DNA from 2 places in the Enterobacter sp. AC1 genome. Region 2 is predicted to be linked to the other one. Evidence: predicted binding sites of a transcription regulator. Region 2 holds the regulator's gene; the other holds the start of a gene.
The links. The regulator Fur, encoded in region 2, represses iron uptake genes when iron is present. The targets are predictions, from matches to a motif close to ATAATAATGAGAACNACTATCAA.
Positions count from the first base shown of each region.

Region 1: the regulator Fur is predicted to act here: its motif matches at 12,606-12,628, upstream of M2433_RS12225 (Nramp family divalent metal transporter).

Region 1 is NZ_JBNDIZ010000003.1:528,988-544,998, reverse strand. Features, by position in the region: gene zipA (cell division protein ZipA) at 1-489, shown strand, start outside; gene ligA (NAD-dependent DNA ligase LigA) at 559-2,574, shown strand; gene M2433_RS12300 (DUF3820 family protein) at 2,576-2,791, shown strand; gene M2433_RS12295 (bile acid:sodium symporter family protein) at 2,788-3,783, opposite strand; gene M2433_RS12290 (LysR substrate-binding domain-containing protein) at 3,873-4,814, shown strand; gene M2433_RS12285 (FlxA-like family protein) at 4,805-5,146, opposite strand; tRNA gene M2433_RS12280 (tRNA-Lys) at 5,417-5,492, opposite strand; tRNA gene M2433_RS12275 (tRNA-Val) at 5,497-5,572, opposite strand; tRNA gene M2433_RS12270 (tRNA-Val) at 5,602-5,677, opposite strand; tRNA gene M2433_RS12265 (tRNA-Val) at 5,719-5,794, opposite strand; gene gltX (glutamate--tRNA ligase) at 6,054-7,469, shown strand; gene M2433_RS12255 (YfeC-like transcriptional regulator) at 7,523-7,906, opposite strand; gene M2433_RS12250 (YfeC-like transcriptional regulator) at 7,908-8,270, opposite strand; tRNA gene M2433_RS12245 (tRNA-Ala) at 8,488-8,563, shown strand; tRNA gene M2433_RS12240 (tRNA-Ala) at 8,605-8,680, shown strand; gene M2433_RS12235 (EAL domain-containing protein) at 8,895-11,084, shown strand; gene M2433_RS12230 (NupC/NupG family nucleoside CNT transporter) at 11,131-12,318, opposite strand; gene M2433_RS12225 (Nramp family divalent metal transporter) at 12,668-13,906, shown strand; gene M2433_RS12220 (DUF2502 domain-containing protein) at 13,937-14,281, opposite strand; gene mgrA (L-glyceraldehyde 3-phosphate reductase) at 14,409-15,407, opposite strand; gene ipdC (indolepyruvate decarboxylase) at 15,593-16,011, shown strand, end outside.
Region 2 is NZ_JBNDIZ010000002.1:396,352-412,362, reverse strand. Features, by position in the region: gene speF (ornithine decarboxylase SpeF) at 31-2,229, shown strand; gene potE (putrescine-ornithine antiporter) at 2,226-3,539, shown strand; gene pgm (phosphoglucomutase (alpha-D-glucose-1,6-bisphosphate-dependent)) at 3,643-5,283, opposite strand; gene seqA (replication initiation negative regulator SeqA) at 5,308-5,856, opposite strand; gene ybfF (esterase) at 6,040-6,813, shown strand; gene ybfE (LexA regulated protein) at 6,942-7,229, shown strand; gene fldA (flavodoxin FldA) at 7,385-7,915, shown strand; gene fur (ferric iron uptake transcriptional regulator) at 8,206-8,652, shown strand; gene chiQ (ChiQ/YbfN family lipoprotein) at 8,760-9,089, opposite strand; gene chiP (chitoporin ChiP) at 9,137-10,534, opposite strand; gene glnS (glutamine--tRNA ligase) at 10,981-12,648, opposite strand; gene nagE (N-acetylglucosamine-specific PTS transporter subunit IIBC) at 12,818-14,839, opposite strand; gene nagB (glucosamine-6-phosphate deaminase) at 15,168-15,968, shown strand.

The sequences.
Region 1 (16,011 bases), on a different contig from region 2:
GCTCCGGCCCCGCACGTTGAGCCTGAGCCCGTTGTCGAGCCTGAACCGGTTGTTGAAAAACCGCAGCGCAAAGAAGCGGTGATTATCATGAACGTGGCCGCGCATCACGGCAGCCATCTTAACGGTGACGTACTGCTGAACAGTATTCAACAGGCAGGCTTCAAGTTTGGCGATATGAATATTTTCCATCGCCACCTGAGCCCTGACGGAAGCGGCCCGGCGCTGTTCAGCTTGGCCAACATGGTTAACCCTGGCACCTTCGATCCGGAAATGACCGGTGATTTCGTGACGCCGGGCGTCACTATCTTCATGCAGGTGCCGTCCTACGGCGACGAACTGCAGAACTTCAAGCTGATGCTGCAATCCGCTCAGCACATCGCTGATGAAGTGGGCGGTGTGGTGCTCGACGATCAGCGTCGAATGATGACCCCGCAGAAGCTGCGCGAGTATCAGGACCGCATCCGCGAAGTTAAGGAAGCCAACGCGTAATCGTCGCGTTTACTTCAACTCCTCCTCAACCCCCGCATGTCGGGGGTTTTTTCTCATTGATGGTGTGATATGGACTCAATCGAAAAACAACTCACTGAACTGCGAACCACGCTTCGCCATCATGAATATCTCTATCATGTTATGGACGCGCCGGAAGTGCCGGATGCGGAGTATGACCGCCTGATGCGCGAGCTGCGTGAATTAGAGGCGCAGCACCCGGAGCTTATCACGCCGGATTCTCCCACCCAGCGCGTCGGCGCTGAGCCGCTGGGCGCCTTCAGCCAGGTGCGTCATGAAGTACCCATGTTGTCGCTGGATAACGTCTTCGATGAAGAGAGCTTTCTCGCCTTCAACAAGCGCGTGCAGGATCGCCTGAAAAGCAGCGACGCTCTCATCTGGTGCTGCGAGCTGAAGCTGGACGGCCTGGCGGTCAGTCTTCTGTACGAAAACGGCGTGCTGGTGCGCGCCGCGACGCGAGGTGACGGTACGACGGGTGAAGATATAACGACCAACGTGCGTACCATTCGCGCGATCCCGCTGAAGCTGCAGGGTGACAACATTCCTGCGCGTCTGGAAGTGCGCGGCGAGGTGTTCCTGCCCCAGGCGGGCTTCGAGAAAATCAACGACGAAGCGCGCCGCACCGGCGGGAAAGTGTTTGCCAACCCGCGTAATGCGGCAGCAGGTTCTCTGCGCCAGCTTGACCCGCGTATCACCGCGAAGCGACCGCTTACTTTCTTCTGCTACGGCGTGGGTATTCTGGAGGGCGGCGAGCTGCCGGATACGCATCTCGGACGTCTGCTGCAGTTTAAAGCGTGGGGCCTGCCGGTGAGTAACCGCGTTCAGCTCTGTGATTCCCCGGAGGCGGTCCTGGCGTTCTACCACAAGGTGGAAGAGGACCGTCCAACGCTCGGCTTTGATATCGATGGCGTCGTCATCAAGGTTAACTCGCTGGCGCTGCAGGAGCAGCTGGGCTTTGTGGCGCGCGCGCCGCGCTGGGCGGTTGCGTTCAAATTCCCAGCCCAGGAGCAGATGACCTTTGTTCGCGACGTGGAGTTCCAGGTGGGACGGACGGGGGCCATTACCCCGGTCGCCCGTCTGGAGCCAGTGCAGGTTGCGGGCGTGCTGGTGAGTAACGCCACGCTGCATAATGCCGATGAAATTGAACGCCTGGGCCTGCGTATCGGTGACAAAGTGGTGATTCGCCGCGCGGGTGATGTTATTCCCCAGGTGGTAAACGTCGTTGAGTCAGAACGTCCTGACGATACGCGCGAGGTCGTCTTCCCGACCCACTGCCCGGTGTGCGGCTCTGACGTTGAGCGCGTTGAGGGGGAAGCGGTAGCGCGCTGTACGGGCGGCTTAATATGTGGCGCGCAGCGTAAAGAGTCGCTGAAGCACTTCGTCTCCCGTCGGGCGATGGACGTTGACGGCATGGGCGACAAGATTATCGATCAGCTTGTTGAGAAGGAGTATGTCCACACCCCAGCGGATCTCTTCAGGCTGACGGCAGGTAAACTGACCGGTCTTGACCGCATGGGGCCAAAGTCAGCCCAGAACGTGGTCAATGCGCTGGAAGCCGCAAAAGAGACCACCTTTGCCCGCTTCCTCTATGCGCTGGGCATTCGTGAAGTGGGTGAAGCCACAGCGGCAGGGCTGGCGGCGTACTTCGGCACGCTGGAGGCGCTGGAAAAGGCGAGCATCGACGAGCTGCAGAAGGTCCCGGATGTCGGCATCGTCGTCGCCACGCACGTCTTTAACTTCTTTGCGGAAGAGAGCAACCGCGAAGTTATCGGCAAACTGCTGGAAGAGGGCATCAAATGGCCCGCGCCGGTGGTGCTTAACGCCGAAGAGATCGACAGCCCGTTCGCCGGTAAAACGGTGGTGCTGACCGGCAGCCTGAGCCAGCTTTCACGCGACGATGCGAAAGCGCGTCTGGTGGCGCTGGGGGCAAAAGTGGCGGGCAGCGTGTCGAAGAAAACCGACCTGGTGATTGCCGGGGAAGCCGCCGGTTCGAAGCTGGCGAAAGCCCAGGAGCTCGGCATTGCGGTTATCGACGAAGCGGAAATGATGCGTCTGTTAGGAGAGTAAGGTGGAGAAAGAGCAGCTCGTTGAAATCGCCAACACGGAGATGCCGTTCGGTAAATATAAAGGCCGCAGGCTGATCGATTTGCCGGAGGAGTATCTGCTGTGGTTTGCCCGTAAGGATGAATTCCCGGCCGGGCGGCTGGGCGAGCTGATGGCTATCACGTTACTGATCAAAACCGAGGGGCTGACCCAGCTGGTACAGCCCCTGAAACGTCCTTAAGCCTTCGCGGCGCGGGTCTCTTCCTGCGCCAGTTTTTCCGTCTGGCGCTTGTAGCGACGCGCCAGCACCGCGCAGACCATCAGCTGGATCTGATGGAAAATCATCAGCGGCAGCACCATCATCCCAATCACTGAGGTCGGGAACAGAATGTTGGCCATCGGGATACCGTTCGCCAGGCTCTTCTTCGAACCGCAGAAGACAATCGTAATTTCATCCGCTTTGTTGAAGCCGCACTTGCGCGCCACAAAGACGTTTACGGCAATCACTATCGCCAGCAGGACGATACTGACCACCACGATAAACAGCAGTGAACCCACCCCCACCTTGTGCCAGATACCGTTCACGACCGCTTCGCTGAAGGCGGAGTAAACCACCAGCAGAATCGAGGTCTGGTCGGTTTTTGAAATCCATTTTTTATGCTTCGCCACAAACGCGCCGGTCCACGGCCGGGAGAGGTGCCCCAGGACAAACGGCAGCAGCAGCTGCAGACAGATTTTGCCAACCTGCTCGAGGTTACCTTCCGCACCGTGCATGTTCATCAGCAGGCCTACCAGTAGCGGTGAGACGAAAATCCCTAACAGGCTTGACGCTGAAGCTGAACAAACCGCCGCCGCGACGTTACCCCCCGCCAGCGAGGTAAACGCAATGGCGGACTGAACGGTCGCGGGCAGAATGCACAGATAGAGGAAACCCGTATAAAGCGCCGGATCGACGTTTACCGGTGCCCACCAGGCAAACAGCACGCCGAGTACCGGGAACAGAATGAAGGTGCTGCACATCACCCACAGGTGCAGTCGCCAGTGACCCCCGCCTGCAATGATCGCTTCACGGGAAAGTTTGGCGCCATGCATAAAGAACAGCAACGCGATGGCCGCCGTGGTGAGTCCTTCAAAGAACGGGACAAAACCGCCGCGTGCGGGGAAGAAGGAGGCCAGTAAAACGGTGACTACCAGGGTAAGCGTGAACGGATCAAGGATACGAAATAGTTTCATAATGACTCCTGAAATCAGATGTCGCTATTGTGCTTTTTTCCATTTGAGAAATAAAATTGATTTATTGCATCCATTCATGAACTAAACAGATGAATTATTCACTACGCCAGCTTCGCGTTTTTGTGACCGTGGCCCATTCCCGCAGCTTTAGTCGGGCAGGGGATATTATCGGCCTGAGCCAGTCTGCGGTGAGCCACAGCGTAAAGGAGCTGGAGAATCAGACAGGTGTGAAATTGCTGGACAGAACGACGCGGGAGGTTGTGCTTACCGAGGCAGGGCAACAGCTGGCGCAGCGTCTGGAACGGCTGCTGGACGAACTGAACAGTACGCTCAGAGACGTGGGAAGGCTTGGGCAGCAGCTTTCGGGCACCGTGCGGGTGGCGGCCAGCCAGACCATTTCCGCGCATCTTATACCGCAGTGCATTGCCGAGGGTAACCACCGCTATCCGGATATCGATTTTGTGCTGCATGACAGACCACAGCAGTGGGTTCTGGAAAGCATCCGTCAGGGGGATGTGGATTTTGGTATTGTGATTGACCCCGGCCAGGTGAGCGATCTGGAGTGCGAGAGCGTATTGTCTGAGCCGTTCTTGCTGCTCTGCCGGGATGACGATCCGCTGGCCATGCAGCCTTACGTTCACTGGCAGTCGTTGAAAGGCGCGAACCTGGTTTTACAGGATTATGCCTCGGGCAGTCGTCCGCTGATTGATTCCGCGCTGGTGAATCAGGGCGTAAAGGCAACAATCGTGCAGGAGATTGGTCATCCGGCGACGCTGTTTCCAATGGTGGAAGCCGGAATCGGGATCAGCGTGTTGCCCGCCCTCGCGCTTCCCCTGCCGCAGGGCAGCCGGCTGGCCGTGAAGCGACTGACGCCCATCGTCGAGAGAAAGCTGATGCTGGTCCGGCGAAAAAATCGTTCACTTTCGGGGGCGGCGCAGGCTATCTGGGAAGTGGTGCGTATCCAGGCACAACGATTAACCGAAGCCCGCATACGCGACCCACTGTTTAACGCATCAGACGATCAGATGTAGATATCAATCTGATTTTCAGCTGACGGCTTGTTTACCCCTTCAACCTTGCCCTGCTTTTCATCTTGTTTCTTCTGGGCTTCTTCAGCCTGCTGACGCAGTAGCTGGGCAAGCTGTGTTTGCAGCACTTTAAGCTGCGTTTGAATGAGCTCCTGTTGTTTTTTCTTCTCTTCCGGGCTGCCGGCACTCTCTGGCAGCTCTTTCAACTGCTGAGTTAGCTTGGCGATCTGCTCCGTGATTCGAGTGATTTGAGCTGCAATATCGTTGTTACCGGAACGATTACTTTCGCTATTGCTGGTCTGTACTGAGGGGGTAGTCATCTGAATTGTCGACATAGTCTTTCCTCTCGCTATAAAACAGAGGTATCGGCACTAACGGGATTAGCTTGAGCAAAACTGCCATATCTGGCAGGAGGTAACTACGATACATAATCAGTATTGATAGTGCGTAGAATCTGTATTGGGGGCCACCTGACGGCTGTGAAACAGGACGCCGTGTATCTTCACGCTGCTGGAGTGCGGACTGCCGTTCAGCGTCAATGCTTGTGAGGTTGACGATGTAAATTGCAGATAGCAAAAAGGCGCCTTTAGGGCGCCTTTCTACATTGGTGGGTCGTGCAGGATTCGAACCTGCGACCAATTGATTAAAAGTCAACTGCTCTACCAACTGAGCTAACGACCCGAAATGGTGGGCGATGACGGGCTCGAACCGCCGACCCCCTCCGTGTAAAGGAGATGCTCTACCAACTGAGCTAATCGCCCATTTCGGAACTGCTGCGATAAGATGAGAATGGTGGGCGATGACGGGCTCGAACCGCCGACCCCCTCCGTGTAAAGGAGATGCTCTACCAACTGAGCTAATCGCCCAATCTCAATTCTTATCTACACTGCGAGTCTACCGAAGTAGATGGTGGGTGATGACGGGCTCGAACCGCCGACCCCCTCCGTGTAAAGGAGATGCTCTACCAACTGAGCTAATCACCCCCGCTGTGTGGAGTCGCATTATAGGGAGAGTTGAAAATGAGTCAACGCATTTTCTAAAGTTTTTATTCGTTCGTCGTAAAATTAAACAAAACGATCGCGAAACGGGCTGTGGCGCATGATTTCTAAACAAAAATCGCAAACCTGGTCACGATAAAGGGATCAACATTGAGGATTCCCCCCACAGTGATAGAATATTGCCCATCGTTTTTTCCCCCAGGATTTGCCGATTGCCGGCATCTTTATAACGTAAGGCCATTTCATGAAAATCAAAACTCGCTTCGCGCCGAGCCCGACAGGCTATCTGCACGTCGGTGGTGCACGTACCGCTCTCTATTCCTGGCTATTTGCACGTCACAACAAAGGTGAGTTCGTACTGCGTATTGAAGACACCGATCTTGAGCGCTCCACGCCGGAAGCAATTGAAGCCATTATGGATGGGATGAACTGGCTGAATCTGGAATGGGACGAAGGCCCGTATTTCCAGACCAAACGTTTTGACCGCTATAACGCCGTCATTGATGAGATGCTGGTCGCGGGCACGGCGTATAAATGCTACTGCTCCAAAGAGCGTCTGGATGCGCTGCGTGAAGAGCAAATGGCAAACGGTGAAAAGCCGCGTTATGACGGCCGCTGCCGCCACGACCACAGCGAGCATGCTGCTGATGAGCCTTGCGTGGTGCGTTTTGCTAACCCGCAGGAGGGTTCTGTGATCTTTGACGACCAGATCCGTGGCCCGATCGAGTTCAGCAACCAGGAGCTGGATGACCTCATCATCCGCCGCACCGACGGTTCCCCAACGTACAACTTCTGTGTGGTGGTTGATGACTGGGATATGGAAATTACCCACGTTGTTCGTGGTGAAGACCATATCAACAATACCCCGCGCCAGATCAACATCCTGAAAGCGCTGAATGCGCCTGTTCCGGTCTATGCCCACGTTTCGATGATCAACGGCGACGACGGCAAGAAACTGTCTAAACGTCACGGTGCGGTAAGCGTTATGCAGTACCGCGACGACGGCTATCTGCCGGAAGCGCTGCTGAACTACCTGGTGCGTCTGGGCTGGGCCCACGGCGACCAGGAGATCTTCAGCCGCGAAGAGATGATTGAACTGTTCTCTCTGAGCTCAGTGAGCAAATCCGCGAGCGCGTTTAATACCGACAAGCTCCTGTGGCTGAACCACCATTACATCAATACCATGCAGCCAGAATATGTGGCGACGTACCTGCAGTGGCACATCGAGCAGGCAAATATTGATACCCGCACCGGCCCTGAGCTGGCGGATCTGGTGAAACTGCTTGGCGAGCGCTGCAAAACGCTGAAAGAGATTGCTGAAAGCTGCCGCTATTTCTATGAAGAGTTTGATGAGTTCGACGCGGACGCCGCGAAGAAACACCTTCGTCCGGTTGCGCGTCAGCCGCTGGAAGTGGTGCGTGATAAGCTTGCTGCACTTACCGAGTGGACCGCTGAGAATGTGCATCACGCCATTCAGGCGACGGCAGACGAGCTGGAAGTCGGCATGGGTAAAGTCGGAATGCCGCTGCGCGTTGCGGTGACCGGTGCGGGGCAGTCCCCAGCGCTGGATGTGACGGTTCATGCCATCGGCAAGTCACGCAGCGTGGCGCGCATTAACAAAGCGCTCGACTTTATTGCTGAACGCGAAAATCAGCAGTAATTAAGTCCTCGATAAGAAGAACGGCAGGGTTACCTGCCGTTTTTTTATGGGTTTCATTCAGCAATATCCAGACGCATAAGAAAGCCGCGTATCCCTTCGCGTTTCAAAAAGTCTTCCAGACGCTTCTGCTCTGGCTGAGTCATATTTTCCAGGGTCTCAATAATGCCTGGACGCAGGTTTGAAGACGGTTCGCTATAGGAAGAGGTGACCTCCGCGAGATGGTAAACCGCCTGACGGTTTCGGATCGCCGGGAGGCTCATAATATGTTCCTTCACGCGCGCATCAACATGAATGAGCCGCGCCCGACCGCCCTTTACGCCGTTGAGCCCTTCGGTTTTCCATCCCTGCTGGCGTATCCAGCGGTTAACCGTTTGTCTGGCAACGCCCAAACTTTCCGCCAGTTCTTCCGTGGTCATTTTGCTACGTAATCTTCTCATATCAGTTTTGATCGCGAATCCCTAAACGTTGCAATAATCCGGTAATCCCTTCCCGCAGCAACAGCGATGTCATCTGCTTCTGCTCTTCCGGCGTCATTTCATTGGCCAGCGTCAGGAGTAGGGCGTGAAGCGAACCGTCATGGCTGGTGCCTGCCGGCAGTTCGGACGTCTCCGTTGCACGACGTGCGCTGCGGATAAAGTCACGCACTTTTTCGTTCACATGCACCAGGCGCGCTTTCCCGCCCTGGACTCCTGGTTTTGGTGAAGTAATCCAACCCTCTTTGCGTACCCATTTATTGATGGTCTGGCGGCTATAGCCAGTGAGCAGGGCTAACTCTTCTGGCGTCATTCGTTCCTTGATCATGCAATTTCCTGAATATTCGTGGGGTTAATTAACGGCTCATTTTATAGCACCGTTTTAGCTGAAAACGTGACAGGCTTAACTCATGTCTGCGAGAGGGCTCGCAAAGTGATTCATTTGCATGATTTTTCGGCGATTGAACCGCAGCCGTTGATTTTGCCGTTGACACTCCGCAGCGGAATTCATATTATGCCGCCCGTCAACATGACAGCTTTACGATGGGGCTATAGCTCAGCTGGGAGAGCGCTTGCATGGCATGCAAGAGGTCAGCGGTTCGATCCCGCTTAGCTCCACCAAACTCTGAACCCAACAGAGTGCGGTCAGTAAAGTAACATGTGGGGCTATAGCTCAGCTGGGAGAGCGCTTGCATGGCATGCAAGAGGTCAGCGGTTCGATCCCGCTTAGCTCCACCAAAATTGTAAACCCTCGTCGAAAGACGAGGGTTTTTTTTATCTGTTTGTAACGCCCATCACCGCATTTTGTTATCAAAAAGAAGATATTCCTGTACCTCACCTCAATCGACATCAATAAACCAGTCTATAAATAGACTTGAACTTGATTCGCGCAATTAATAAACCTATTATCCATCCGGTCAATGATTCCCCCGGAAAATAACGCCCCTGATTAATGAATAGAAAAACTTACAATAATGTAAAGATATTTATGATTGCCCTGGCACTTTGCCTGATTGCGGTACCTGTCTCCCGTTATCTCTCTCCCCGCGCAATTGTAAATGGTCACGACGTATATTTAGCATGGTTACCGCTAAGCGTTATGCTGGCGATTATTCTGCTATTTGGACGCAAGGCCATTCTTCCCATTTTGTTAGGTTTTAGTGTCACTAATTTATTTTATGTTAATTTAGCACCGCTACAATATTCAGTATTACTGTTTTGTCAGACCTTTGCATTGTTCGCGGCGTGCGGCCTTCTGCGCCTCACGCTGGGCAAGCGCTGGCGCTACTCCATCCCCAACAAGCACATCGGTTTACGTATATTCTGGCTCGGTTTTATCGTGCCGATAGGTATTAAGCTGTCGATGTATATGGCGGGCTATTTGTTTGATTTTCCGGTGACTATTTCAACCTTTTTCGGTGAAGGGACGGTAATTTATAACGTTGTGGATATACAAAGCCTGATATGCGCGGCGCTGATTTTTACCATGATGTTCTATTACCCATTAAGAATGATAATTAATCCTCGTTATGCGAAGAATTTCTGGCGGCGAAGCGTGAAGCCCGTGTTTTTTCACAAGAATTCATTATATATTTTTGTCTGGTTGATGTTTTTAAGTTTCATTCTCGTCATTTTATGCGGCCCCTTTGAATCACCCGTCATTGCGGGCTATTTGATGCCGCTGATTTTTATTCTTTTTACCTTAGCGATAAGTCGCCTGACCTATGCGCTTATCTCTCTGCTGTGGGCAGCATCTGCACTCCTGCTGTTGTCCTACAACTACAATTTTCTTAACGGGGTGGAATCGGGCCATTCGCTCTCCTTTATCCTCTCCGTACTTATCTCTTTCGCCATCTGTTTGCTTTACATGTCGCGAATTTACCAGCGCAGCGAGTGGCTGAAGCGGGGATGGCAGAACAGGGCGCTCACCGATCCGCTGACCGGTTTGCCCAATATTCGCGCGCTGGAGGATCATCTTGAGATTCACCCGGATGCAAAAGTAAGCATTCTGCGTATGGATAACCTGGAGTTTTTAAGCCGCCACTACGGGATCCTCATGCGGGTCCATTGCAAACGAACGATTGCCGCGTCGCTTCAACCGCTTCTGCAAAAAGATGAAGCGCTTTTCCAGCTTCCGGGAAGCGAGCTGGTGCTGGTATTACTGGGGCCGGGAATCGCTGAACGTCTCCAGCATATGGTCGATCGGCTGAATAGCCGCAAGATTTTCTGGAACAATACCGGGCTGGATATCGAGTTTGGCGCGTCCTGGGGAATGGTTGAAAACGGTGAAAAGCTGCACCACACGCTGGGCCAACTGAGCTGGCTGGCTGAGCAATCCTGCGGCGAGCACAACGTTCTTGCGCTCACGAATAGCCTCGAAGCGGCTTCAGGACAAACGACAGAGCGCGTGCTGATGCTGGCGAGGATTAAACATGCCCTGGAGGCCGGTCAGTTCCATCTCTACGCACAGCCCATCCAGAAGGCCGACGGCAGCGGGTACTACGAAATTCTGACGCGTATGGAAAGCGAGGGAGAGATGATTACCCCCGATCGCTTTATTCCGCTGATTGCCCAGTTCAACCTGAGCCACCGGTTCGATATGTACGTCATGGAAAAATTACTGGCGTGGCTGCGCGATCATCCTGCGACGCAGGCCGGTGCCCGCTTCTCCGTTAATCTGATGCCGCTGACGCTGATGCAAAAAGAGGTCGCCGGTGAGATTTGCGCGCTCTTTGAGCAGCACGGCATCGCGCCTCAGGCCGTCGTTCTTGAAATCACCGAGGAGCAGGCCTTCTCGAATTCAGGAAGCAGTATCAGCAATCTCCAGCAGCTGCGGGATTACGGTTTCCGGATTGCCATTGATGATTTTGGTACGGGCTACGCGAACTATGAGCGCCTCAGGCGTCTGCAGGCGGACATCATTAAAATTGACGGCTGCTTTGTGAAAGACATTTGTACCGATGACATGGATGCGATGATCGTGCAGTCGATGTGTAATCTGGCGAAGACAAAATCGCTGTGCGTGGTTGCTGAATATGTAGAAACACCGGCGCAGCGCGAGATGCTGCTCCGCTTTGGTGTGGACTACCTGCAGGGGTATCTGATAGGCAAACCCAAACCGCTGGAAGAATTACGGGCATAAAAAAACCGGGAGCCAGGCTCCCGGTTTTTTTGTTTAACGGTAAACGTTACAGAACCAGTGCCGCGATAGAAGCAGACAGGACGCTCACCAGGGTAGAGCCATAAACCAGTTTCAGGCCAAAGCGAGAAACCACGTTACCCTGTTCTTCGTTCAGACCTTTAATCGCACCGGCGATGATACCGATGGACGAGAAGTTCGCGAAGGAGACCAGGAACACGGACAGAATGCCTTCCGCGCGCGGAGAAAGCGTGCTGGCGATTTTCTGCAGATCCATCATCGCCACGAATTCGTTAGAAACCAGTTTGGTCGCCATGATACTGCCCACCTGCAGCGCTTCGTGAGCCGGAACACCCATCACCCATGCAACAGGGTAGAAGATGTAGCCCAGAATACCCTGGAAGGAGATACCCAGCACCGCGGCGAACAGGGCGTTCAGCGCAGAAATCAGCGCAATGAAGCCGATCAGCATGGCGGCAACGATAACCGCCACTTTGAAACCGGCCAGAATGTATTCACCCAGCATTTCGAAGAAGCTCTGGCCTTCATGCAGGTTGGACATCTGGATGTTTTCTTCGCTGGCGTCAACGCGGTACGGGTTGATCAGCGACAGCACGATAAAGGTGCTGAACATGTTCAGAACCAGCGCAGCAACAACGTACTTCGGCTCCAGCATGGTCATATACGCGCCCACGATAGACATGGAAACGGTAGACATTGCGGTTGCCGCCATGGTGTACATGCGGTTACGGGACATTTTGCCGAGAATATCTTTATACGCGATGAAGTTCTCAGACTGACCGAGGATCAGGGAACTTACGGCGTTAAACGATTCCAGCTTACCCATGCCGTTCACTTTGGATAACAGGAAACCAATTCCACGAATAACGAACGGCAGAACGCGGATGTGCTGCAGAATACCGATAAGCGCGGAGATAAAGACGATTGGGCACAGAACTTTCAGGAAGAAGAACGCCAGACCTTCGTCGTTCATTTTACCGAAGACAAAGTTCGTCCCTTCGTTAGCGAATCCGAGCAGTTTTTCGAACATTTCGGAGAAGCCTTTCACGAAGCCGAGGCCGACGTTGGAGTTCAGGAAGAACCACGCAAGTAATACTTCAATGACCAGCAGCTGGACAACATAACGAATACGAATTTTTTTGCGGTCTGTGCTGACCAGCAATGCAAGTGCAGTAACGACAACAAGTGCCAGGACAAAATGAAGGACGCGGTCCATATTTGCTCCAAATATGAGGCAGGTTTAATTTTCGTGCACATTCTATGTAACAAGCGAAAAGAAAACGAGATCAAGGGCACACTATAGTTACATCCTGTGACGAGTCTCAAAAATAGTGATCCACAATACATTTTTGTTATGTTAGGTAAATGAGTGAAAAGTTAAGTTTGTGTGCTAGTCTTCACAAAAGAGCGCGTGATTTCGCTTTCTGTTAAATCGCCCTCGCTTACCCGCCCGTCTATCGTTCCAGGCTATCAGAGAAATCACTGTAAACTTCACAAATGATCTTGATAATCATTCTCATTTTGATAGCATTAAACATAGCAAAGGCTATATTTCAGAGGCAGAAATGACAAACAGTCGCGTAGAGGGTAGCAGTAGCAGAGCAGCGCGCAAGTTGCGGTTCGCATTAATGGGACCTGCGTTCATCGCTGCCATTGGCTATATCGATCCAGGTAACTTTGCGACCAACATTCAGGCCGGGGCGAGCTTCGGCTATAAGCTGCTGTGGGTGGTTGTCTGGGCTAACCTGATGGCAATGCTGATTCAGATGCTCTCTGCAAAGCTGGGGATTGCCACCGGTAAAAATCTGGCTGAGCAAATTCGCGATCATTATCCGCGTCCGGCCGTCTGGCTCTACTGGGTTCAGGCGGAAATCATCGCCATGGCAACGGACCTCGCTGAATTTATCGGTGCGGCGATCGGCTTTAAGCTGATTCTGGGCGTGTCGCTGTTGCAGGGGGCGGTACTGACCGGGATTGCTACATTCCTGATCCTGATGCTGCAGCGTCGCGGCCAAAAACCGCTGGAGAAGGTCATCGGCGGTCTGCTGCTGTTTGTCGCGGCGGCGTACATCGTCGAGCTGATTTTCTCTCAACCTAATCTGGCGCAGCTCGGTAAAGGGATGGTGATCCCAAGCCTGCCAACCTCGGAAGCGGTGTTCCTGGCCGCCGGGGTACTGGGGGCGACCATCATGCCGCATGTGATTTATCTGCACTCCTCGCTGACCCAGCATCTCCACGGTGGGACGCGTAAAGAACGTTATTCCGCAACCAAGTGGGATGTGGCTATAGCCATGACCATCGCGGGGTTTGTGAATCTGGCGATGATGGCTACCGCAGCCGCCGCTTTCCACTTTAACGGCCATACCGGCATCGCCGATCTCGACCAGGCTTATCTCACGCTGGAGCCGCTCCTGAGCCATGCAGCCGCCACGATATTTGGTTTGAGCCTGGTGGCTGCCGGTCTTTCTTCGACGGTGGTGGGCACGCTGGCAGGTCAGGTGGTAATGCAGGGATTTGTCCGGTTCCATATTCCGCTGTGGGTGCGTCGTTCCGTCACCATGCTGCCGTCATTTATCGTGATTCTGATGGGGCTCGATCCCACGCGAATTCTGGTCATGAGCCAGGTATTGCTGAGCTTTGGTATCGCGCTGGCGCTGGTGCCGCTACTGATCTTTACCAGCAACAAAACCCTGATGGGCGATCTGGTCAACTCAACGCTGGTGAAACGTGCCGGATGGGCCATTGTGGTGGTGGTGGTGGCATTGAACCTGTGGCTGTTGATTGGAACCGCGCTGGGGCTTTAACAAAAAAGGCGCCGCGGGGCGCCTTTATGATTAGTGATGATGGCCGTGACCATGGCCTTTGCCGTGACCCCAGCCGCCGCGGCGGTCGTCACGATCTTTCCAGCCTTCACGGTAACCGCGCTCATACGCTTTGTCTTTATACCATCCGCGGTGTCTGCCGTTATCATGTTTCCACCAGCGATCGCCGCGCCACTCATAGTGACGATGCCAGTAGTCACGGTCGCGCCAGTAGCCACCGTCCCAGTATCTGCCGTAGTCGTCACGATCGCCAATTTGTAATTTTACTGATGGCAACAGGGTGATTTCGCCCGCAGTGGCGATCAGCGGGGCTGATGAAGCCAGTAATACCGCTGCAAGAATCAGTGACCTGAACATACTCTTTCTCCTTCACGATCGGGGCCTTTGTTGGGCCTGTTAACGCAATATTACGAGTTGGTAAAGGCTCGTTTCATCGCCTCAACTCCGAATTCCTGAGTGGGAGCACTTTTTGCTAAAAGTGGTTTTATTTTGAGCCGTTCAGGATGGCTTCAATACGGGCCAGCTCTTCGGCGGAGAAATGACGGTTTTCCAGCATACCCGCGGCATCGTCAATCTGGGCGACTTTGCTCGCGCCAATCAGCACAGACGTCACCGATTCGTGGCGTAATATCCAGGCCAGCGCCATCTGCGACAGCTTCTGGCCTCGGCCTTCCGCCAGCGCGTTGAGTTGTCTTACTTTCTCCAGCTTCGCTTCGGTAATCTGGTCAGGGTTAAGGAACTTACTGCCGCTTGCCGCGCGGGAGTCTGCGGGAATGCCGTCCAGATAGCGGTTGGTCAGTTGTCCCCCGGCCAGCGGCGAGAAGGGAATACAGCCAACCCCTTTTTCCTTCAATACGTCCAGCAACTCCGCTTCCGGCGCACGTTCAAACATGGAGTATTTCGGCTGGTGGATCAGGCAGGGGGTTCCAAGGTCATTAAGGATATCAATCGCCTGGCGGGCCAGATCGGCCGGGTAGTTGGATAACCCGACATACAGGGCTTTTCCCTGACGCACCACGTGGTCAAGCGCTTTCATGGTTTCCAGCAGCGGCGTTTGTGGGTCGGGACGGTGGTGATAAAAGATATCTACATACTCCAGCCCCATGCGCTTCAGGCTTTGATCCAGGCTTGCCAGCAAATATTTGCGTGACCCCCAGTCGCCGTACGGGCCATCCCACATGGTATACCCCGCTTTGGTTGAAACGATCAGCTCATCGCGCCAGGGCAGGAAATCCTCCTGCAAAATGCGTCCGAAATTACGTTCGGCGGATCCCGGTGGCGGGCCATAATTATTGGCAAGGTCGAAATGCGTAATACCCAGATCGAACGCGCGCTGTAAAAGTTGACGGCTGTTTTCGATAAGCGTGGTATCGCCAAAATTATGCCACAGCCCAAGCGAGATGGCGGGCAACCTGAGCCCGCTTTGCCCGCAGCGGCGATACTCCATTGTCTGATAACGATTTTTGTTCGGCTGATAACCCATTCTTATGACCTCTGGCGCTGAAGAGAAAAATCAGTGTATGCGTTTACATTAACGTGAAAAAAAGCAGCATAGCGCAGCATTTTTTGTAAAGCATTCTTTCCATACCCTTCTTAGCGCCAATTCTGGACAGCCATCACGCTTCTTTAATACTCAAGGTGAGGTCAACATTAGAAGGATACCTGTTCATGCGTACCCCATACTGCGTCGCCGATTACCTGCTGGACCGTCTTACTGATTGTGGAGCCGATCATCTGTTTGGCGTGCCGGGCGACTATAACCTGCAGTTTCTCGACCACGTGATAGACAGCCCCGATATCTGTTGGGTGGGCTGTGCCAACGAGTTAAACGCCTCTTATGCCGCTGATGGATATGCCCGATGTAAGGGCTTCGCCGCGCTGCTGACGACATTTGGCGTAGGAGAGTTAAGCGCCATGAACGGCATTGCGGGCAGCTATGCCGAGCACGTTCCGGTACTGCATATTGTGGGGGCGCCAGGTATGGCGTCACAGCAGCGAGGGGAACTGCTGCACCATACGCTGGGCGACGGCGAGTTTCGTCACTTTTACCATATGAGCGAACCGATCACTGCCGCACAGGCGATCCT
Region 2 (16,011 bases):
ACGCATATTACCTAAAATAAAGAGAGAAAGATGAAAAGTTTAAAAATTGCAGCCAGCCGTGCCTGCCCGGATTGCTTTACCACCCAGCGTGAACTGGTGGATGTACGGACCTCGGATTATATTGACGTTGCCGCCGTTGTTCTGGCGGTCAGCGATATTACTGACGGCATCCTGGAAGAAATAGAAGCCACCGGCTTTGGCATTCCTGTTTTTGTCGCGACGCACAAAGAAGAGATCATCCCAGCAGATTATTTATCGCGCATTCATGGCGTATTTGATTATTCAGACACCAGCAACGACTTTTATGGACGCCAGCTGGAAGCCGCTGCCCAGAAGTATGAAACCCAGCTGCGTCCGCCGTTTTTCCGCGCCCTGGTCGACTACGTGAAGCAGGGCAACAGCGCGTTCGACTGCCCGGGCCATCAGGGTGGGCAGTTCTTCCGCCGTCATCCTGCCGGTAACCAGTTTGTCGATTTCTTTGGTGAGACGCTTTTCCGCTCCGACCTGTGTAACGCCGACGTGGCGATGGGCGATCTGCTGATCCATGAAGGCGCGCCGTGCATTGCGCAGCAGCATGCGGCCAAAGTCTTTAACGCCGATAAGACCTACTTCGTGCTGAACGGCACCTCGTCATCCAACAAAGTGGTGCTTAATGCCCTGCTCACTCCGGGCGACCTGGTACTGTTCGACCGTAACAACCATAAATCCAACCACCACGGTGCCCTGCTCCAGGCAGGCGCTACGCCGGTCTATCTGGAAACCGCGCGCAATCCTTACGGCTTCATTGGCGGCATTGACGCCCACTGCTTTGAAGAACGTTATCTGCGCGAGCGGGTCGCAGAGGTGGCACCTGGCCGTGCACGCGATGCGCGTCCGTTCCGTCTGGCGGTGATCCAGCTGGGTACCTACGATGGCACCATCTATAACGCCCGTCAGGTGGTGGATAAGATTGGTCACCTGTGTGACTACATCCTGTTTGACTCAGCCTGGGTGGGTTACGAGCAGTTTATTCCGATGATGGCCGACTGCTCTCCGCTGCTGCTGGAGCTAAACGAAAACGACCCGGGGATCCTGGTTACCCAGTCCGTGCATAAACAGCAGGCAGGCTTCTCGCAGACCTCGCAAATCCACAAGAAAGACAGTCATATCAAAGGCCAGCAGCGCTATGTCCCGCACAAGCGGCTGAATAATGCCTTTATGATGCACGCCTCCACCAGCCCGTTCTATCCGCTGTTTGCCGCGCTGGACATCAACGCCCGGATGCATGAAGGCCAGAGCGGCCGCAACATGTGGATGGACTGCGTGGTGAACGGTATCGAGGCGCGCAAGCTGATCCTGGAGAACTGTCAGTATCTGCGCCCGTTCGTGCCGGAAACGGTGGATGGCCGTCCCTGGGAAAGCTGGGACACGGCGGACATTGCGACCGATCTGCGCTTCTTCCACTTCGTGCCGGGTGAACGCTGGCACGCCTTTGAGGGCTACGCTGAGCACCAGTATTTTATCGACCCGTGCAAGCTGCTGCTGACCACGCCGGGCATCAACGCCCGCACCGGGGAATATGAGGACTTCGGCGTACCCGCCACCATCCTCGCCAACTTCCTGCGTGAAAATGGCATCGTGCCGGAGAAATGCGATCTCAACTCGATCCTGTTCCTGCTCACCCCTGCGGAAGATATGGGCAAACTACAGCAGCTGGTGGCGCAGCTGGTGCGCTTCGAAAAACTGCTCGAGAGCGATGTGCCGCTAAAAGAGGTCCTGCCCTCTCTCTATAAACAGCATCCTGAGCGTTACGCGGATTACACCCTACGCCAAATCTGCCAGGAAATGCATGACCTGTACGCCCGCCACAACGTGAAACAGCTGCAAAAAGAGATGTTCCGCAAGTCTCACTTCCCGCGGGTGATGATGAATCCGCAGGACGCGAACTACGCCTATCTGCGCGGTGAGGTTGAACTGGTGTCCCTGCGCGACGCGGAAGGCCGCATCGCCGCCGAAGGCGCTCTTCCTTATCCGCCAGGGGTGCTGTGCGTTGTCCCGGGGGAAGTCTGGGGCGGCTCCGTGCTGCGCTACTTTGCCGCGCTGGAAGAGGGCATCAACCTGTTACCGGGTTTTGCGCCGGAGCTACAGGGCGTATACGTCGAGGAGTGTGACGGTCAAAAACAGGTTCGCTGCTACGTCATTAAACAACCCGCCGCTCAGCCATCTCTGCTGAAAGGAGAAAAATTATGAGCAAGTCCAATAAGATGGGCGTGGTGCAACTCACCATCCTCACCATGGTCAACATGCTGGGATCCGGAATTATCATGCTGCCCACCAAGCTCGCCGAAGTGGGAACCATTTCGATTATCTCCTGGCTGGTAACGGCAGTCGGTTCAATGGCGCTGGCGTGGGCATTTGCCAAGTGTGGGATGTTCAGCCGTAAGTCTGGCGGGATGGGGGGCTATGCCGAATACGCCTTTGGCAAGTCGGGCAACTTTATGGCCAACTATACCTACGGGGTGTCGCTGCTGATCGCTAACGTGGCGATTGCCATCTCCGCCGTGGGTTACGGCACGGAGCTGTTTGGGGCCACACTTAGCCCGGTACAGATTGGTTTAGCCACCATCGGCGTGCTGTGGATCTGCACCGTGGCCAACTTTGGCGGCGCGCGCATCACCGGGCAGCTCAGCAGCATCACCGTCTGGGGCGTGATTATCCCGGTAGTCGGTCTGTGCATCATCGGCTGGTTCTGGTTTAGCCCGACGCTGTACGCCAACTCCTGGAACCCGCACCACGTGCCGTTCTTTAGCGCTGTCGGGTCATCAATCGCCATGACGCTGTGGGCCTTCCTCGGTCTGGAATCCGCCTGTGCAAACGCGGAAGTGGTAGAGAACCCGGAAAAGAACGTCCCGATTGCCGTTCTGGGCGGAACGCTGGGTGCGGCGGTGATCTATATCGTGTCAACTAACGTTATTGCCGGCATCGTACCGAACATGGATTTGGCTAACTCCACGGCGCCGTTCGGGCTGGCCTTCGCGCAGATGTTCACCCCGGAAGTCGGGAAGGTGATCATGGGTCTGATGGTGATGTCCTGCTGCGGTTCGCTCCTCGGCTGGCAGTTCACCATCGCGCAGGTTTTCAAATCTTCGGCTGACGAAGGTTACTTCCCGAAAATCTTCTCCCGCGTGACCAAAGCCGATGCGCCGGTGCAGGGCATGCTGGCGATTGTCATCTTCCAGAGCGGATTGTCGCTGATGACCATAAGCCCGTCGCTGAACAGCCAGTTCAACGTGCTGGTCAACCTGGCGGTTGTGACAAATATCATTCCTTATATTCTGTCGATGGCGGCGCTGGTGATTATTCAGAAAGTCGCGAAGGTGGAACCACGCAAGGCGCGAGCGGCCAATATCGTGGCGCTGATTGGGGCAATCTACAGCTTCTATGCGCTCTACTCATCCGGCCAGGAGGCGATGCTGTATGGCGCGATGGTGACCTTTATGGGCTGGACGCTGTACGGTCTGGTGTCACCACGGTTTGAATTGAAGAATAAACATAGTTAGGTAAAAGCAAAACGGCAACCCTGAGGTTGCCGTTTTTAATGTTTTCTCCCTCTCCCTGTGGGAGAGGGACGGGGTGAGGGCATCAGCCCGCACCAAACACCACTTACGCGTTTTTCAGCACTTCGCTGACAATCTCTACCGCTTCTTTCTCAATCTGCTGGCGATGCTCAGCGCCGAGGAAGCTCTCGCAATAGATTTTATACGCATCTTCCGTACCGGATGGACGCGCGGCGAACCAGCCGTTGTCGGTCATCACTTTCAGACCACCAATGGATGCGCCGTTGCCCGGTGCCGCCGTCAGACGCGCGGTGATCGGGTCACCCGCCAGGGTGCTTGCGCTGACCATTTCCGGAGAGAGTTTCGACAGGGCCGCTTTCTGGGCTGACGTCGCGCCAGCCTGAATGCGGTTATAGCTTGGCGCACCAAAGCGTGCCGCCAGGTCATTGTAATGTTCCTGCGGGTTTTTACCGGTGACCGCGGTGATCTCCGCCGCCAGCAGGCACATGATGATGCCGTCTTTATCGGTTGACCACGGGGTGCCGTCGAAGCGCAGGAATGACGCACCGGCACTCTCTTCACCACCGAAGCCGAAGCTGCCGTCGTGCAGACCGTCAACAAACCATTTAAAGCCAACCGGCACTTCCACCAGCTTGCGACCCAGCGCGTCGACCACGCGGTCGATCATGGCTGAAGAGACCAGCGTTTTACCGACGGCCACCTCTTTGCCCCACTGCGGACGGTGCTGGAACAGGTAGTTAATCGCGACGGCCAGATAGTGGTTCGGGTTCATCAGCCCGGCAGGGGTGACGATACCGTGACGGTCATAATCCGGGTCGTTAGCAAACGCCAGGTCGAATTTGTCGCGCAGCGCCAGCAGGCCCGCCATCGCACACTCTGAGGAGCAGTCCATACGGATCGCGCCGTCTTTATCGAGGTGCATAAAGCGGAAGGTCTGATCGACGTGATCGTTCACGATGGTCAGGTCCAGCTTGTAATGCTCGGCGATACGTTTCCAGTATTCAATACCGGAGCCGCCCAGCGGATCCACACCCAGCTTCAGGCCAGCTTTCTGAATCGCCGCCATATCAACGATGTCCGCCAGCCCTTCCACGAACGGCTGAACCAGATCCTGCTCTTTAACGTGTCCGGACGCCATGGCGGCATCCAGGGAGATGCGCTTCACGCCTTTCAGATCGTCTGCCAGCAAGGCGTTCGCACGGTCTTCCACCACTTTGGTGACGTTGGTGTCTGCCGGGCCACCGTTAGGTGGGTTGTATTTGATGCCGCCGTCTTCCGGTGGGTTATGGGATGGCGTGATAACGATCCCGTCTGCCAGCGCGCCACCTTTTTTATTGTGCACCAGGATTGCGTTAGACACCGCAGGGGTTGGGGTGAAACCGTTGTTCTCCTGAACAATCACATCAACGCCGTTTGCAGCCAGCACTTCCACCACAGAGATGAACGCCGGTTCAGACAGCGCATGGGTGTCTTTCCCCACGTAGCACGGACCGGTAACGCCATTTTTAGCGCGCTCTTCCGCAATGGCCTGAGCAATGGCCAGAATGTGCGGTTCGTTAAAGCTGTGGCGCGCCGCGCTCCCGCGGTGACCAGATGTACCAAACTTCACTGCGTGTTCTGCGTTGCCCACGACCGGTTTCAGCACGTAATACTGCGCGGTCAGCTGAGCGACGTTAATCAAATCGCTTTGTTGTGCAGGTTGGCCTGCACGGCTGTGATTTGCCATTACCGGGTCCTTCTGATGCAAGGGTTAAATTGTACCGCAAACCTTTTCAATCAATTCCGCCGGGAACTGCATGGACTGCATGATATGTTCAATCATGCTGCACTTGCGGCCCGTATTGGTATTGGTGATCACCCAGTACGGGGTGCCAGGAACATGTTTTGGTTTGGTTTGGTTGCCATTTTGCAGCAGCGTCTGCTCGTCACCCGCGAAATAGACGCGAGTACGACCGTGCAGCGACTCGGTCGCTTCAGCAAACGCTTTGTTATCCAGTGAATAAAGTGTAGACAGCACCAGCATAAAGCGGTTAACCGCCTTTTTCTGCTCCGCATATTCATCGGACAGCAGCAGCTCGCGCATCGCGCGCACTTTATCTTTTGCCGGCGTCACGGCAGGTTTAGCCTGTGCAGCAACGCTCGGCTGAGACACGACATCTTTGGTGACTGGGGTTGCAGGCTGTGAAGCGGCGGAAATTTTAAGCATGCGCCGTAAAATGTCGGACGCGCTCTCCCCGATATGCCGCGTCTGGCTGGCAATATACTGATAGAGTTCGTCATCAACTTCGATTGTTTTCATCTTAATCCAGTGCGATTTCTTATCTGAATACAAGTCATTGGGATTATAGGGTCAAATCCCAACAGCGGATAGCGTCAAACCCGGTTGGCAGCAAAAGTCAGATTAAACTGGAACCTTGCAGCCGGGCGGCAGAATGGTCAACATGATACCCTAACCTGACATACGTAAAAAAAGAACTTTGCCATGAAATTGAATACCCGAGCGCAAACTGCACAATCGCCGAACAATAATTCTCCCATCGTACTGGTTCACGGGCTTTTTGGCAGCCTGGATAACCTGGGCGTGCTGGCGCGCGATCTGGTTACCGACCACGATATTTTACAGGTCGATATGCGCAATCACGGTCTTTCCGGGCGTTCAGACGAAATGACCTACGCCGCGATGGCACAGGATCTGCTGGATACGCTGGACGCCAACGGCCTGCAGAAGGTAACACTCATCGGGCATTCAATGGGCGGCAAAGCGGTAATGGCCCTGACGGCGCTTGCGCCGGAACGTATTAACGGCCTGGTGGTAATTGATGTCGCGCCCGTGGATTATGACGTCCGCCGTCACGACGAGATTTTTGCTGCCATCAATGCGGTCACTGAAGCGGGCGCTGCGACCCGCCAGCAGGCGGCTGCGGTCATGCGTGACCATCTTGATGAAGAAGGCGTCGTGCAGTTCCTGCTGAAGTCGTTTGTTGACGGACAATGGCGTTTTAACGTGCCGGTGCTCTGGGCGCAGTACAATAATATCGTGGGCTGGGAAACGGTACCTGCCTGGCCACACCCTACCCTCTTCATTCGTGGCGGTAACTCTCCTTATGTTACCGACGCGTACCGCGACACCTTGCTGGCACAATTCCCGCAGGCGCGCGCCCACGTGATTGCCGGGGCCGGACACTGGGTTCATGCTGAAAAACCTGATGCCGTGTTGCGCGCCATTCGCCGCTATCTTGCTGATACTGCAAATTGATTAAAAAGAGAGCGACTGGAAGGCTGCGGGCTTCCAGTCGTTGGCGTGCCGTTTTTGGTGATGTATGATGGCGCGCTTATCGCCCGGGCATTAGCAGGGCGGCGTGTTTCCCCCGAAGTCTCAGAATCATGGCCAAAGAACAAACGGACCGTACGACACTAGATCTGTTCGCGAATGAGCGTCGACCGGGACGACCCAAGACGAATCCGCTCTCGCGCGATGAACAGCTGCGTATCAATAAACGCAATCAGCTTAAACGCGATAAAAATCGTGGGCTTAAGCGTGTCGAACTGAAGCTTAACGCCGACGCCGTCGATGCGCTTAACGAGCTGGCTGACGCGCGGAATATCAGCCGCAGCGAGCTCATTGAAGAGATGTTGATCGCCCAGCTTGAGACGTTACGCAGCCAGGCATAAGTCTGAAAATCCCCTTTATCGCCCTTTTCATGTAGCACAGAGTGCAGTCCTGCGCGATAGCTGTTTCCGCAGGGTTGCCAGTTCTGCTATTATTGCCCTTATCCGTGGCCAAATTGCGCCACCATACTATTAAGTTTCAAGAGGTTATTTTACTCATGGCAATCATCGGCATTTTCTTTGGCAGTGATACCGGCAATACCGAAAATATCGCAAAAAACATTCAAAAACAGCTCGGTAAAGACGTTGCTGATGTGCATGACATCGCCAAGAGCAGCAAAGAAGATCTCGAAGGCTATGACATTCTTCTGTTGGGTATTCCAACCTGGTACTACGGTGAAGCCCAGTGCGACTGGGATGATTTCTTCCCGACGCTGGAAGAAGTCGACTTCAACGGAAAGCTGGTCGCCCTGTTTGGCTGCGGCGATCAGGAAGACTACGCCGAGTACTTCTGTGACGCGCTGGGGACTATCCGCGACATCATTGAGCCGAATGGCGCAGCGATCGTTGGCCACTGGCCAACTGCCGGTTACCACTTCGAAGCGTCTAAAGGCCTGGCCGATGACGATCATTTCGTGGGTCTGGCCATTGATGAAGACCGTCAGCCAGAGCTGACGGCAGAGCGCGTTGAGAAATGGGTTAAGCAGATCCGTGAGGAACTGCACCTGGACGATATTCTTAACGCCTGATTTCTTCCGCGGCGCAGCGGCGGCTGCGCCAGTGCTCCAGGTCAAACCGATTAAATTAATCGCTACAATCTTTTAACTTTTTCGTCCAGACCTGTACAATGTCTCCCTGATAAACGTGGTTTTCCTTTGAACAAGTTTGTTGGTGATACCACGTTTTTATAAGCATATTTTGCCTGAGACTTGCAGTTTTCATTTAGCCATGGCAGTTCTATAATGAGACGCATTATCCCGGGTGCATTTTCTGTCACTTCCTACAGAAGTGAATCGTTTAGCAACAGGACAGATTCCGCATGACTGACAACAATACCGCATTAAAGAAGGCTGGCCTGAAAGTTACGCTTCCTCGGTTAAAAATCCTCGAAGTGCTTCAGGGTCCAGACAATCACCATGTCAGTGCGGAAGACCTCTACAAACGTCTTATCGACATGGGTGAAGAGATTGGGCTGGCTACCGTCTATCGCGTGCTGAACCAGTTTGACGACGCGGGCATTGTTACCCGTCATAATTTCGAAGGCGGTAAATCTGTTTTCGAACTGACCCAGCAGCAGCACCACGATCACCTGATCTGCCTCGATTGCGGCAAGGTCATTGAATTTAGCGATGATTCCATTGAATCACGTCAGCGTGAAATCGCCGCGCGTCATGGCATCCGCCTGACCAACCACAGCCTGTACCTTTACGGTCACTGCGCTGAAGGCGACTGCCGCGAAGATGACCACGCGCACGACGCAAAATAATCAGTATTCATACTCTGAGCCAGCCGCAAGGTTGGCTTTTTTTTTTCCTGTTTTCAGGCATAAAAAAGCCCGGTAAGCTTAGCGCCACCGGGCATGATAACAGCAGGTTAATTACTGTTACTGCTGCGGATCTCTTTCCAGATCTGGTCGCAACGCTTCGCCACTTCCTGATCGTTACCGGTTTTACGCGCCTGGATACAGGCCTGGTAATCCATCACGCGAACATTTTCCTGCGTTGCGAACTGTTCATGCGCTTTCTCTTTTTTCAGCACATTCAACACGCTCTGGCAGGCCTGAATTTTCTCCGGCGAGCCTTCAGCGGTATTGATGCACGCGCTGTAGGCCTCCTTGAGACGGGAGTCTTCTTGAGGGGCCTGAGTCTGAGCACACGCCACCAGCCCCGACGCCAGCAGCGCGACAATTACGATTTTTTTTATCATGTGCAGTCTCCGGTCCGGCGGGCGCTAACCCGCCGGACGATTCATCAGAAGATGGTGAACGGTGCGATAACCATGAATTTCACGTCACGTTCGTCCTGGAAGATGTTGCCGTAACCGCCCGCATAGCTCGGGATATCGGAGTGGTTGTCATACTGGGTGAAGTGCAGTTTGAACATCGTGCCTTTCGCGCGACCATCCTGCAGGGTATAGATAGCATCCAGGCTGTAGGAGGACTCTTTCAGACGATAGTTTGGATCGTAGTAGGCATCCGGTGTTGCCATATCGGCAGGTTTTGCATCCCAGGCGTAAGCGTAAGAGGCACCCACGGCCCAGCCAGGCAGATTCCAGTTTTTGAGGTCATACATTGCGCCGAAGAAGACCGCTTTCTCGCCGTCGGCGTTGAAGTCGGAACGGTTATCCCACCAGATATCCAGGCGGCCGTTGGACGATGCATAGGTCGGGGTCATACGCTGCAGGAAGTACCCCTGCTGCCCTTCCGCCTTAACCCATGTGCCTTCCAGGCGCAAATCAACCTGACCGACCTTGTAGCCGAAGGTCAGCGCCTGTAACCACGCGGTGCCGTCATAAATATCATTGACGCCACCGTTGCTGACCTTGTCGCGCGTACCGTAGAACTGGTAGCTGGTGCTCAGCGGGCTACCCGCGACATCAAACTTATAGCTGGCCTTGGCAAAGTACTGATCGACATAATCTTGCGCCTGGCCAAATGCGGCTTCGAGAACCAGATCGTTTTTGAAGTCGTATTTCGCACCCAGCGAGTGCAGATAATCTACTTTGGTTTTCTTATCGTTCTGGTAGAACTTGTCCATTTCGATGTGCCATGGTGCTTTATACTCGTTGGTCCACATATAAGAGAAGCTCAACGCACCCGCATCACCGTAGTCAAAGTTCGCCCCGGCTTCTGCCCCCTGATAGGTACCCGGCATAAAGCTCCAGTGCGGCGCTAACAGCGTCTGGCCGGTTGGCTGAATATAGCCACCGCGCGCCCATACCGGGCCGTATTTAAATTTCGCTGCGGCCTTATAAAGGCTGATTCCGCTCTTATCCCCGGACCAGTCTTCTTTATAGGCTTTGTTGCTGGAGGAGAAGGCAATTTCGTTCGGGTGGCCGCTGTCGCCGTTTTCCGCCATTTCGATTGCGGTGAACGCAGCAATATCCAGACCGAACATATCCGCGGCATAACCCGACTGGAAGTCCAGGTTGGCGTTCCAGGTGGAGTGAGAAAGGTTAGTTTTGTATTTGTCTTCAGTGACGTCTTTACGGTCACGTTCACGCTGCCAGTAATAAATACCGCCCGTGAGGGTAGAATCTTCGATGAAACCCGCGGCTTTCGCCTCTGGTGTAACGACCAGGCCCGACATTGCTGTCACACCGGCAATAGCCAGCGCCAGCGCACTACGTTTGCCACTGAACGTACGCATAGATTATTCCTCTTTGACGAATTAAAACGCCTGAAACGGCGAAAATAAAAAAGACCAAATGGTCAGGGGTAGTTATAAATACCCTCGAATTAACTACCGTCTTTAGGTTATTTTTCGCGACGCGAATTATCAATGCTTTTCAGCGGACAAAAGTCAGGATTATGACGAAGTGCACATAATTGGTAGTGCTTTGTAACATTTACCGGAGGGCGAGATTTGGCGGGGCAAGCCATTAAATTTCAGAGGGTAAGATCGTTAATTGCTGTTACTTTTTACAAATTGCGTATTGATGATAAAAAACAAACTTTTTTCAGAAAAATAAGTAGCACCACATTGACCTGATATTTTCCACGATATTATTACCCCCCTGCTTTAACGATATGATCGTTAAATAAAAAAACGCCGCAATAAGCGGCGTTTGTCTCTCATTGACCAATGCAGCGTTATTATTCGCCGATTTTGGTCCAGGTATCACGCAGACCCACGGTACGGTTAAATACCGGTTTTTCCACCGTGCTGTAACGGCTGTCCAGGCAGAAGTAACCTTCACGCTCGAACTGGAACGCTTTACCCGCTTCAGCGGCTTTCAGGGAAGGCTCCGCATAACCCTGCTTGATCACCAGAGATTCCGGGTTGATGGTCGCCAGGAAGTCTTCAGCAGCACCCGGGTTTGGCACGCTGAACAGACGATCGTACAGACGAATTTCCACCGGCAGCGCGTGGGATGCGCTCACCCAGTGAATAACGCCTTTCACCTTGCGGCCGTCCGCCGGATCTTTACTCAGCGTTTCAGCGTCATATGAACAGAAGATGGTGGTGATGTTACCTTCCGCGTCTTTCTCTACGCGCTCTGCCTTGATGACGTAGGCATTACGCAGACGCACCTCTTTACCCAACACCAGACGCTTGTACTGCTTGTTGGCTTCTTCGCGGAAGTCAGCGCGGTCGATCCAGATTTCACCGCTGAACGGCACGTCACGGCTGCCCATTTCCGGCTTATTCGGATGGTTAGGCATGGAGACCAGCTCGCTTTCACCCTGCGGATAGTTCTCGATAACCAGCTTCACCGGATCGATGACCGCCATCGCGCGCGGTGCGTTTTCGTTGAGGTCTTCGCGAATGCAGGATTCCAGAGAAGCCATTTCAATGGTGTTGTCCTGCTTGGTCACGCCGATACGTTTGCAGAACTCACGAATAGACGCGGCAGTATAACCACGACGACGCAGACCAGAGATGGTCGGCATACGCGGGTCGTCCCAGCCCTCAACGTGCTTGTCGGTCACCAGCAGGTTCAGCTTACGCTTGGACATCACGGTGTATTCCAGATTCAGACGAGAGAACTCGTACTGACGCGGATGCACAGGAATGGTGATGTTATCCAGTACCCAGTCATACAGACGGCGGTTGTCCTGGAACTCCAGCGTACACAGGGAGTGGGTGATGCCTTCCAGCGCATCGCTGATGCAGTGGGTGAAGTCGTACATCGGGTAGATGCACCACTTGTTACCGGTCTGGTGGTGTTCAGCAAATTTAATACGGTACAGCACCGGATCGCGCATCACGATGAACGGAGACGCCATATCGATTTTGGCACGCAGGCAGGCTTTGCCCTCTTCGAAGCCACCGGCACGCATTTTTTCAAACAGCGCCAGGTTCTCTTCCACGCTGCGATCGCGGAACGGGCTGTTTTTGCCCGGTGCGGTCAGCGTACCGCGATATTCACGGATCTCGTCAGCAGACAGCTCGTCGACGTACGCCAGACCTTTGTTGATAAGCTCTACCGCATAGGCGTACAGCTGATCAAAATAGTCAGAGGAGTAGCAGATATCGCCAGACCAGTTGAAGCCCAGCCATTGCACGTCGTTCTTAATGGACTCAACGTATTCGATGTCTTCTTTTACTGGGTTGGTGTCATCGAAACGTAGGTTGCACTGCCCCTGATAGTCCTGGGCAATGCCAAAGTTCAGGCAGATAGATTTTGCATGCCCGATATGCAGGTAGCCATTTGGCTCCGGCGGGAAGCGGGTATGAATTGTGGTGTGCTTACCACTGGCCAGATCTTCATCGATGATCTGACGAATAAAGTTACTCGGGCGGGCTTCTGCCTCACTCATCGTGGATTCCTCAAAGCGTAAACAACGTATAACGGCATATGATCTTATAAGCCGGACGTAGTGACAACCCTTAAAACGGCTCTGAAGAAAATAATGGGGGCATTTGCTGCAAAAAAAAGCGGCGGAGGATATCCCCCGCCGCTTAAGGCATGACTCTACTCAGGAGCGATTACTTGCCTTTAATCTCATACAGCGGCGTTTGACCCGCAACCACCTGACCTTTCGCCTGGATGACCAGGCCACTGAAGTCGTCGATGTTGCTGCAAACCACCGGGCTTATCATGGAGCGCGCGTTGGCGTTCAGGAAGTCCAGATCCATTTCCAGAACCGGCTGACCGGCCACCACTTCAGCGCCCTCTTCCACCAGGCGAGTAAAGCCCTGACCGTTCAGCGCAACGGTATCGATACCCATGTGGACAACGATCTCCGCGCCATTTTCGGTTTCGAGGCAGAACGCGTGGTTGGTGTTGAAGATTTTCACGATGGTACCGGCAGCAGGAGACACAACGGTTTTGTCCGTTGGTTTCACCGCAACACCGTCACCGACCGCTTTGCTGGCGAACGCTTCATCAGGCACCTGCTCAATCGCAACGACCTCACCGGTGACGGGAGATACCAGCGCGGCAACCGTTTTGGCGTTAGGTACCGCCTGCGGTTTTGCAGCAGCAGGGGCCGCAGCGGGCGCAGCGCTTGCTTCAGCGGCTGCAACCGGGCCGGTCGTTTTCATTGCGTTGGCAATTTTTTCCGCAACGAAGCCGACGATAATCTGCACGCTGGTTTTGTTCAGGCGGATAACACCGGACGCGCCCAGGCGTTTTGCCAGCGCTTCGTTTACCAGAGAAGAATCTTTCACGTTCAGACGCAGACGGGTGATACAGGCATCAATGCCGGTCAGGTTGTCAGAACCGCCAACAGCTGCAATGTACTGACGCGCCAGGCCTGATACGTCCTGATCCTGAACACCGCTCACGTTCACATCCTGACCATCCGCTTCGCTACCGGCCACGGCCAGTTCACGACCCGGGGTCATCAGGTTGAATTTGGTGATAGTGAAACGGAAGACCATGTAGTAGATGGCGAAGAACACCAGACCTTGTGGGATCAGCATCCACCAGTGGGTTGCCAGCGGGTTACGGGAAGAAAGCACCATATCCACCAGACCCGCACTGAAGCCAAAGCCCGCAATCCAGTGCATGCTTGCCGCGATAAACACGGAGATACCGGTCAGCACAGCGTGGATCACGTACAGCACAGGGGCCACGAACATGAAGGAGAATTCCAGCGGCTCGGTGATACCGGTGAAGAAGGCCGCAAACGCGCCCGCCATCATAATACCCAGCACTTTCGCTTTGTTTTCTGGACGCGCGCAGTGGTAGATAGCCAGCGCAGCGCCTGGAAGACCAAACATCATGATTGGGAAGAAGCCTGCCTGATAACGACCGGTAATACCGACAACCGCTTTACCTGCTTCGATGGACTGTGCGCCACCCAGGAAGTTAGGGATATCGTTAATACCCGCAACGTCGAACCAGAACACGGAGTTCAGCGCGTGGTGCAGACCAACCGGGATCAGCAGACGGTTGAAGAACGCGTACACGCCCGCACCGACGGAGCCCAGTTTCTGGATGTGTTCACCGAAGTTCACCAGACCGTCGAAGATCACCGGCCAGATGTACATCAGGATGAACGCAACAAAGATCATCACAAAGGAGGTCAGAATAGGCACCAGGCGACGACCGCTGAAGAACGACAGCGCTTTTGGCAGCTCTACGCTACTGAAGCGGTTGTACAGTTCGGCAGAGATGATACCCACAAGGATACCGACAAACTGGTTGCTGATCTTACCGAATGCCGCCGGAACCTGGTCCGCCGGAATTTTTTGGATCATGGCCACCGCTGCAGGCGAGCAGAGAGTGGTTAACACCAGGAAACCGACAAAACCGGTCAGCGCAGCGGCACCGTCTTTGTCTTTGGACATACCGTAAGCCACACCAATTGCAAACAACACGGACATGTTGTCGATAATGGCGGAGCCTGACTTGATAAAGAACGCCGCCAGCGCGCTGGTGTTACCCCAGCCGTTGGGGTCGATCCAGTAGCCGACACCCATCAGGATGGCTGCGGCAGGCAGCGTGGCGACCGGCACCATCAGTGCGCGACCAACCTTTTGTAAATAACCTAGAATACTCACTTTCTTCCCCCTATGAGACCCCGTTTAAGGCATGTTCTCAGCTCTGTTTTTTATTGTGTCACGAACTCTATATACAGTTGATGATTCACTGGCATTGTGAGTGTGTGAAAAATTAATTCGTATCGCAAATTAAACGCGTACTTTTTGTGATTTTTGTCACCAAATATCGTTTATTACCCTCCCTTTCACTGGCTAACAACGAAAACTTATTTTATCATTCGAAAAATCAAGACGGATTGATCCGGCCTGAAAGGTTCCAGGTTACGCTTAAGCATCAGGTTCCGATAGCCATCCGCCCACTCTTCTACTTTAACTCTTGAGGTGAACAATGAGACTGATTCCCCTGGCAACTGCTGAACAAGTCGGCAAATGGGCCGCTCGCCATATCGTTAACCGCATTAACGCGTTCAAACCGACCGCCGATCGTCCTTTCGTACTGGGTCTCCCGACGGGGGGTACTCCGCTGACCGCGTATAAAGCCCTGGTAGAGATGCACAAAGCAGGCCAGGTTAGCTTCAAACATGTTGTGACCTTCAACATGGACGAATACGTCGGCTTACCGAAAGAACATCCGGAAAGCTACCATAGCTTTATGCACCGCAATTTCTTTGATCACGTTGATATTCCATCTGAAAATATTAACCTGCTGAATGGAAACGCGCCGGATATTGACGCAGAATGCCGTCAGTATGAAGAAAAAATCCGTTCCTACGGTAAAATCCACCTGTTCATGGGCGGTGTAGGCAACGACGGTCATATCGCGTTTAACGAACCGGCGTCATCTCTCGCTTCCCGTACGCGTATTAAAACGCTGACCCATGACACACGCGTGGCAAACTCCCGCTTCTTTGACGGTGACGTTAACCAGGTTCCAAAATACGCTCTGACCGTAGGCGTAGGCACCCTGCTGGATGCCGAAGAAGTGATGATTTTGGTCCTGGGCGGCGTGAAAGCGCAGGCGCTGCAGGCTGCCGTTGAAGGCAACGTGAACCATATGTGGACCATCAGCTGCCTGCAGCTGCATCCTAAATCAGTCATCGTTTGCGACGAGCCGTCCACGATGGAGCTGAAGGTGAAAACGCTGAAATACTTCAACGAGTTAGAAGCTGAGAACATCAAAGGTCTGTAATTGAATAACCGCCTCTTCATCAAGAGGCGGCCGCTTTTTTTAA